DNA from 2 places in the Sporosarcina sp. FSL K6-3508 genome. Region 2 is predicted to be linked to the other one. Evidence: a T-box and tRNA genes for the amino acid it is inferred to sense, from the RefSeq annotation. Region 2 holds a T-box; the other holds one or more tRNA genes.
The links. The T-box of region 2 lies ahead of thrS (threonine--tRNA ligase). A T-box ahead of a tRNA ligase gene usually reads a tRNA of that ligase, here a tRNA-Thr.
Positions count from the first base shown of each region.

Region 1: it has a tRNA-Thr gene. The T-box ahead of thrS (threonine--tRNA ligase) is inferred to sense a tRNA for this amino acid. The anticodon was not compared.

Region 1 covers NZ_CP152016.1:3,264,969-3,269,396, reverse strand. Annotated here, with positions in the region: gene gerD (spore germination lipoprotein GerD) at 1-519, opposite strand, end outside; gene MKX97_RS16240 (KinB-signaling pathway activation protein) at 850-1,533, shown strand; gene MKX97_RS16235 (hypothetical protein) at 1,569-2,234, opposite strand; tRNA gene MKX97_RS16230 (tRNA-Asn) at 2,411-2,485, shown strand; tRNA gene MKX97_RS16225 (tRNA-Thr) at 2,493-2,568, shown strand; tRNA gene MKX97_RS16220 (tRNA-Glu) at 2,585-2,659, shown strand; tRNA gene MKX97_RS16215 (tRNA-Tyr) at 2,740-2,824, shown strand; tRNA gene MKX97_RS16210 (tRNA-Gln) at 2,871-2,945, shown strand; gene MKX97_RS16205 (EAL domain-containing protein) at 3,164-4,428, shown strand, end outside.
Region 2 covers NZ_CP152016.1:2,110,542-2,114,969, forward strand. Annotated here, with positions in the region: gene thrS (threonine--tRNA ligase) at 703-2,637, opposite strand; T-box leader at 2,685-2,911, opposite strand; gene dnaI (primosomal protein DnaI) at 3,099-4,040, opposite strand; gene MKX97_RS10390 (helicase DnaB) at 4,041-4,428, opposite strand, start outside.

The DNA of each region.
Region 1 (4,428 bases), 1.2 Mb from region 2:
TCCTGCTTTCATGATCAGTTGCTGCCATTTCGCTTGCATTAAAGGGCTGTTGATCGTGTCTTCCACTGCCTTTTCCATTTCTTTTTTCATTTTACTGGAATTTACGACTTTCTCCATTTGCTTCATCATGTCTGGCTGTCCAAAAAACTTTTCCATTTCCTTTTGAAACGATGCATCTCCCATTAAATCCTTCATAATATCTGCTTGCTGCTTTTTCATACTTTTGGCGATAGACTCTGTAAATTTCGGATCTTCAAATGCGGTTTTCCAAAACTGTTCACCCTCTTTTGAAAGCAGCACATTCTCAATGCTTTCTTTCACTTCTGGTTGTTCCAATACTAAAAGCTCCCGAAATTCGGGATCTGTCATCAATTTGCGTAATGCTTTTTTTCCATCTTCCGTTTGGATCGCATCCGTCATCATTTTTTTCATTTCATCATAACTCGGACCTGACTGTTGTCCGTTGCTGCAACCCGCTAGGAATACAAGGAATAGGAAAATGCCTGCCAATTTTTTCATTCCGATCAACCTTCCACTTGTATTTTCATTTATTGTTCACAATATTAGAGGGAATATGCATGATTCGTTCAATGAAATAGATTTTTTTGTCGAACGTTGATACACTAAGTGAGACATGAAACAATTAAGCGATGGCATAATTGCGTCTGGATTTTGATACGAGTTAGCTCGATTAACTCCTTTTAAAATCCATGATACCTTCTGCCGGAGGCACTATTTTCTTCAGAGAGCGTCTGAATACCCGCTGAAGAGGAAATAAAACTGCATTCATCTCGCCATCTATAGAGGTGGGAGTCTTCTGTTGAATAAAGATAAAAGGGGAACAGTGTTGTGACAATACGAAATTGGGTAAAATTTTTCTTGCGCGCTATGGCCATTGGTGGAAGTATCACAGCCATTGTCGGGTTAATTGTACGTTGGGACTTCTTTTTTGGGTATATACAGGAAGGTGAGATTTGGCAATTTCTTGGTGCCTTTTTATGGATGATCTTTTTAGGCTTCACGATGAGTGTTATTGCGCAGATGGGTTTTTTCGCCTATTTAACAGTTCACCAATTTGGCGTCAATCTGTTCCGCACGCTGACATTGTGGAACTGGGTGCAAGTCCTGATCATTGCAGTTGTGTTGTTTGATTTAGTCTTTTTCCGCTTCCAGTTAACGAAGGAAGATACAGGAAGAACGTTCTTGTATATTTTCTTGCTTTTGACACTCGTTATAGTGTCTGCGGTAACTGCATACTTTAAAGCGCAGTGGACGAAAAAACATGCACTGATCTCCGCTCTATTCTTTATGATTGTGATCACAACACTTGAATGGTTGCCAGCTCTAATGGTCACATCAGGAAATAAAGATGAATGGGTAACCATCCTTCTGTTTCCTTTGCTGGCAGTGAACGCTTTTCAACTATTAGTATTGCCTAAATACAATAAGCAATCCGATATTGATAAGGCTAAATTGGACAAGCGTCGTAATGAACGAAAAAAAGCTAAGCAAAAATCATCAAAAGCTAAATAAATGTAAAAAACCGACAGAATGCCGCTGTCGGTTTTTTACTTTGGAATTTTTTTAGTTTTAATTTTGGGTTGAAAAAGTAGATCTTCAACAGATTGAAACGGTCGGCTCGCCATTAAACGCTCTATATCCTCCACCTGCGCTCGTTCGTCTAAATGGTGAGGAATGGAAATGATATCACCTGCTGCAGCTTTGGGCAAAGCACCCTCTTTCCAATGAACAGTCGAACCGAGCGCATTGATTTCTGCTTCGTTTAACTTATGTAGCAGAGGCTGTGGAAATTGCTCATCAACAGTGCGAAACCATAATGGCCTTGTTTCAAAAAAAGTCTCAAACTGATCCAATTGCTGTTCAAATAATTCACGATCGACCTCATACCTATTGCCTTCCTGCCCAAGCAATGCGACAGGCAAAGAACGCTTCTTCATCTCTTCGACGAGGTTTGGAAAGCGGGATGCCCATTCTACGTCAACAAACAGCAGCGGATATGGTTGAGTCAGCTGCTCCAAAAGATCCTTCACTTCTTGCTCGCCAAATGAAATGTTAATGGTCAAAGCAGAACCTTGGGAACCTCTTACGATGACTGTCGGGTTTTCGGTTAAACGAAAAGCAGTCGTTAAAGCGGGGGATGGTTTGATCAGTTGTGGCAAATATAAAATAAGTAAAAAGCATAGTGTCAAAAGGAGTATGATTTTTTTGAGCATACAGATCTCCTTATTTTTAAAAGTATAAATTAATATATGAAAAAGCCTTGACGCATATGACCGAGCCGCTATATAATAAAAAAGGTTAAAGTATTAAAAGAAAGTTGTTGCACATACTTAATAAGTGTGATACAATGATTTTTGTCGTTAGAGATAGCAACTAACTATTTTATTTTTCCGCAGTAGCTCAGTGGTAGAGCAATCGGCTGTTAACCGATCGGTCGTAGGTTCGAATCCTACCTGCGGAGCCATTTCTATGCTTCCATAGCTCAGCAGGTAGAGTGCTTCCATGGTAAGGAAGAGGTCGCCGGTTCGAGCCCGGCTGGAAGCTCCATGAACGCTATTTTCATGGCCCCTTGGTCAAGCGGTTAAGACACCGCCCTTTCACGGCGGTAACACGGGTTCGAATCCCGTAGGGGTCACCATTATTTTTATAACAAGTTAAGTAATGCGCGTCATATCTCGTTGAAGAAGCGAGTTGAGCGAGAAATTGTAATTTTAACACGGTGGGGTAGCGAAGTGGCTAAACGCGGCGGACTGTAAATCCGCTCCCTCCGGGTTCGGCGGTTCGAATCCGTCCCCCACCACCATGTTTGTTTTATTTTACACTCAATAAGAACGTAACCAGCTTCACGTTGGGGTATAGCCAAGCGGTAAGGCAACGGACTTTGACTCCGTCATTCGTTGGTTCGAATCCAGCTACCCCAGCCATTTTACTTTTATTAAAGAATATAATGCATAATGAATCCTTATTATTATTAAAATAATGAAGGGTTTTTTTGTGTTTAAATTTAAGTGATAGGTATAGAAGAGAATGATTAATCGTGTATACTATTTAATAATACATATAGGCATTTTCTCTTGTAGAATAAATAAAAATATATAAACATAGGGATTGTGATATAGATATGCAAGAGTTTCTTAATGGTATGGAGAAATTCATCAAACCTAATAGTTCAAAAGGATTGCAAAAACTTCTTGGTGACATTGCCTACACTTTGGAACAGGCCGCCATTGTTTCCATTACCGATCCTCGGGGAACGATTCAATACGCCAATGAAAAATTTGAAAAACTCTCAAAGTATCCATTAAAAGAACTAATTGGAGCCAATCAACGGATTGTCAATTCTGATTACCATGATGCTTCCTTCTTCAAGGAAATGTGGGCGACAATCGGAAGTGGAAAGACGTGGAGAGGAGATATCCGAAACCAAGCCAAAGACGGGTCCTATTATTGGGTTGATACAACGATTGTCCCTTTTTTGAATGACAAAGGCAAACCCTATCAGTACGTATCCATCCGTTATGATATTACAGCTAGAAAGTTGATGGAGGAAGAGATACGAAAAAACGCAGAGCTCTATGAAATTATTACAACCAATGCTTCAGACTTCATTGCAATCATTGATCGCGATGGGAAGTTTCAATACTTGTCTCCTTCTTTCGAAAATTTGTTGGGCTACTCTTTGGATAGCTTGTATTCTGATACGTTATATTCCATTCTCTATAAAAAGGACCGTCAAAAAGTAGAAAGGAAGATTGCGCAATTCAAAGGGTTTCATCGGAAGGCTATCGGTTTAGAATATTCCATGCTGGATGTGAAGGGTGGCTTGCATGTCATGGAAGCCAAGTTAAATGAAGTGCGAGGCTCCATTGATTACGAAGACCAGCTATTGGTCGTCATGCATGACGTGACAGAGCGTGTGAAATCTGAAGAAAAGATCAAACATCTTGTCTATAATGATCAGCTAACTTCTTTGATGAACCGTAATTCATTCCGCGAGCAATTGGCTCTAGCTTTTGAAAGGGCAAAGACTAGGAAGCAAGTATTTGCGCTCGTACATATCAATATTGACCGTCTGCGTTACGCCAACGATCTTTTAGGTCATGAGGCGGGGGATTACTTGTTGTCGATGGTCGGTGAAAGATTAAAAAAGAAAACCGGTCCGGAAAGTTTGCTGGCACGGATTGCTGGAGACGAATTTGCTTTTATTGTAACGGGGTTGTCGGACGAGACAGAAATCTACAATTATGCTGAAGAAATACGGTTGTATTTGGAGCAACCTATTCAGGTGGGGCAACAAACGTATTCGTTATCTATTAGTTGTGGTATCTCAATGTATCCTGAACATGCCAATCAACCGTCTGAACTGGTGACGAAAGCGACATTGGCGCTTGGAAAAGTGAAGACGCG
Region 2 (4,428 bases):
TTCGTTTAGTGAGTGAATGCCCTAGGTATATATTTTTGCACATTGGCTTCTGACTACTAAATCGGTTGCCGAAGTTTCCCCAACTTTAAACACTTTTCTCACTAGTTTTACCACACTAGCGAAGCCGCAACTGCGGGGTCAGCCGAAGCCAGGAGACAGCTAGCGCTTTTTGCTAGTTGGCTCTTGGCGGGAGGCAATCCCCCAGCGGCGTAGCGGTGCCAAAGCACCACATGTACTCTGTCTAGGACACACTGGTATTCGAGCAACGGAACAAAAAATGAGTAACGTCATTGAAACTACTTTGGCGCTTGCGGATGGCTCCCGCGACGAGCCAGTCAGGAAAAGCGCCTGTCTGTCTCATCACTCCGCCTACCGCTTGTAAGGCGCCTTCGTTGAGTAAGTGAAAGCCCCGGGTATATATTTTCGCTCATGGGCTTCTGACTACTAAACCAGGTGCCGGAGCTTTCTTAGTATTAAACAATACGCTTATTAGCTTCATCAAACCAGCAAAGCCGCAACTGCGGGGTCGGCCGAAGCCAAGAGACAGCTAGCGTCCTTTGCTAGTTGGCTCTTAGCGGGAGGCAATCCCCAGCGGCGTAGCGGTGCCAAAGCACAACATGTACTTCGTCCCGGACACACTATAAGTCGAACGACGGCACAAAACTAATTGTCCAGTTAGAGAAAGCAAACCCCTAAAAAGATTTAGTCTTTCTTCACGTCTTCCTGAATCAATTCCAAGAACGCTTCGAAAGACATGCTTTCGGATTTTTGTTCACCATACTTCCGGACATTGACCTCACCGGACTCGACCTCTTTATCTCCAAGGACGAGCATATAAGGTACTTTTTGAACTTGCGCTTCACGGATTTTGTAACCGATCTTCTCATCACGGCTGTCTACATCGACGCGGAATCCAGCTGCTGTCAATTGCTCTTTCACTTGAATTGCATAGTCGAAATGCACTTCAGGCGAGACCGGGATCACTTCTACTTGAACAGGTGCAAGCCAAGTCGGGAAAGCTCCTTTATATTCTTCGATTAAGAATGCAACGAAACGTTCCATTGTGGATACGACACCACGGTGGATGACGACTGGACGATGTTGTTTCCCGTCTTCGCCAATGTACGTTAAGTCGAAGCGTTCAGGCTGAAGGAAATCGAGTTGTGCCGTAGAAAGTGTTTCTTCCATGCCGATAGCTGTTTTCACTTGAACATCCAGTTTCGGACCATAGAATGCGGCTTCGCCTTCTTCTTCTGTATAAGGAAGCTCTAACTCATCCATTGCTTCTTTCAGCATGGACTGTGCGCGTTCCCACATTTCATCATCATCAAAGTATTTCTTTGTATCCGCGGGATCACGATATGACAGACGGAACGTATAATCTTTAATATTAAAGTCTTTATACACTTCGATAATTAATAAAATTACATTTTTCAATTCTTCTTTAATTTGATCAGGACGAACAAAGATATGCGCATCGTTTAACGTCATTCCGCGTACCCTTTGCAAACCGGAAAGTGCCCCAGACATTTCATAACGATGCATGGTTCCAAGTTCAGCAATTCGAACAGGTAAGTTCCTGTAAGAGTGAATACCATTCTTATAGACCATCATATGATGAGGACAGTTCATCGGGCGCAGGATCAGGCTTTCATTATCCATTTCCATCACCGGGAAGATGCTGTCTTGATAGTGGTCCCAGTGTCCGGATGTCTTGTATAAATCTACACTTCCCAAAACAGGTGTATAGACGTGATCGTAACCCAGTCTTTCCTCTTTATCTACAATATACCGTTCGATGACTCGACGAATTGTAGCGCCTTTTGGCAGCCATAGCGGCAAACCTTGTCCTACTTTTTGAGAGTTCGTAAAAAGGTTCAGTTCTTTACCGATTTTACGGTGGTCACGCTCTTTCGCTTCTTCCAATAAACGCAAATGCTCTTTCAGTTCATCTTTTTTGAAGAAAGCTGTTCCGTAAATACGTTGAAGCATTTTATTGTCAGAGTTCCCTCTCCAATAAGCGCCCGCAATGCTGAGCAATTTGAACTCTTTTAGTTTACCGGTAGACGGTACGTGAATTCCACGGCAAAGGTCGAAAAACTCGCCTTGTTCATAGATTGAGACTTGTTCACCCTCGGGAATTGCTTCAAGAAGTTCCAATTTATATTCATCATCAATTTCTTTGAAACGTTTTTCTGCTTCTTCTCGTGAAACATCATGACGCACAATAGGAAGATTTTCACCAATGATCCGTTTCATTTCTTTTTCTAATTCTGGTAGATCCTCTGCTGTGATCGGCGTCGGTGAATCGATATCATAGTAAAATCCGTTTTCAATAACCGGACCGATTCCAAGCTTCGCGTCAGGAAACTTACGTTTGACAGCTTGTGCTAAAAGGTGAGCAGTACTATGACGTAAGATTTCCAATGCTTCGTCTGAAGTTGGTGTCACGATACTGATTTCCCCATCTTCATGGATCGGTGTTTTCAAATCGATTAGCTGATCTCCAATTTTCCCTGCCAATGCACTTTTTCGCAATCCAGGACTGATAGACCCCGCAACATCTTCTGTTGTTGTTCCATTTTCAAATTCCTTTACTGCTCCATCCGGAAAAGTTAAATGAATGTTTTCTGCCATTTTGCCATACTCCCTTTCTTTTTTTGAACACAAAAAAGCCTCATCCCTAAAGGGACGAGGCTTGAGCTCGTGGTTCCACCCTTCTTCCTTCTGTTCGCATTTGCGAATAGATGAAGCTTTCGATCGGCTAACGGGCCGTTACCGTCATCAGCTACTATATTCACTGATGCTGCTTGGAGGTGGTAAATTATTTTTCCTGCCTGCAAGGGTTTCAGCCATGCCCCTGCTCTCTGAAAGGTGAAAAAGTAACTGTTGTCCTCTTCGATGCATTTTGACAAATTATTTATATTGAACTGAGTAATAGTATAAAAAAGTCTGAGCGGAATTGCAAGTTTATTTTCTTATTTCCTTAATTTCATAACCAAAATCCGATGAAATGGCATAAGTAAAGTTTAGCGGCGACACGAGATTTATGCTGCAGACGGGACGCTTTAAGCCTTAATAAAAAACATTATATAACATCAATCCCGCCAGTTTTTACCGCCCAGTTTGAGCGGAGTGCTGACCATGCGAATTCTTTCCATGAGCCGGCCTGCTTTCATCGGTTCCTTTTCACCGCGCTGAGATGTGGTCAAATGATGTTCGAGCACATCGTAATCGAAATTGGATGTGAAGAAGACAGGCAATTTTTCGGCCATTCGATATTGCAAGATGGTACCGAGCACTTCATCTCTGGTCCAGCTTGACATCGTTTCAGCACCGATATCATCCAACATTAATATCGGAGCTTTTTTGACGAATTCCACTTTTTCATCCAATGTCTGGTTTTGGATAGATTGCTTCATTTCACGTAAAAACTCTGGGACGTATACAACAACTGTTTGAATTTTACGTGTTGCCAGTTCATTCGCCAAAGCGCCTAATATGAAGGACTTCCCAACTCCATAATCTCCATACAAATACAAACCGCGTTCAGGAATCTCACCTGTGGAGTCAATGGTGTTCAAAAAATTCTTCGCAGCCCGCATGATTTGGACACGGCTGTCTTCAGTTTTAAAATCGACATTTGACAGTCGAGCTTCCATCACATCTTTTGGCATATACATGCTATTGACCATTTTCGATACATTTCGACGTTCATCGTCAAGTTGCTTGGTCGGACAGACGACGTAGTCCAGGTCGATGAGACGCTGTGCGATTACCAGTTTGGGTTCGAATCCTTTCATGACATTGACGCAGCCTTCTAGGTTTGGACAGCGTTCACAAGCATGCGAGGCGGTTGAGAACTCATACAGTTTCCCTAAACTGCGATTCACTACTTCTGTATTGATTTCGTCTGAATGTTCACTGATGAATTGCTGGACAGCAATGTCTTCTAGCACTTCTTGCCGAAGTTCCTCGTATTTTGCAGCCAATGAAGGAGCATTGACCACCCGCTTCATAGCATCTCCGATTCGTTCCAATTATTTCACCTCTGTTTCTTGAATCCCCAGTTCCTTCATTAATTTCCGTCGTTCTTCCTCTACGTTAAAATCAGAAGGCGTTTCTGCTTTTTTCGATTTATTGGTACGTTTGGCAAACCATTCAGGCACTTTCTCTTCTCGAATTGGTTTTCGTGTACCTGTATTCGGCTGTTTTCCTTCTTTTAGCCACTTCATATATTTATCATGTTCTTTTCGTGCAAGCTCAAGCGCTGTCTTGACATCCTCTACTTTTTTACTTGCCCAATGAGAGGCAATGCGTTCTGCAAAGCCTTTCGTAATTTTCATATCGTTACGCAACATGATGTATTGGAACAACGCATTTACAACACCAATTGGAAACTCGTGAGTCAGAATAAGTTCTTCTGCT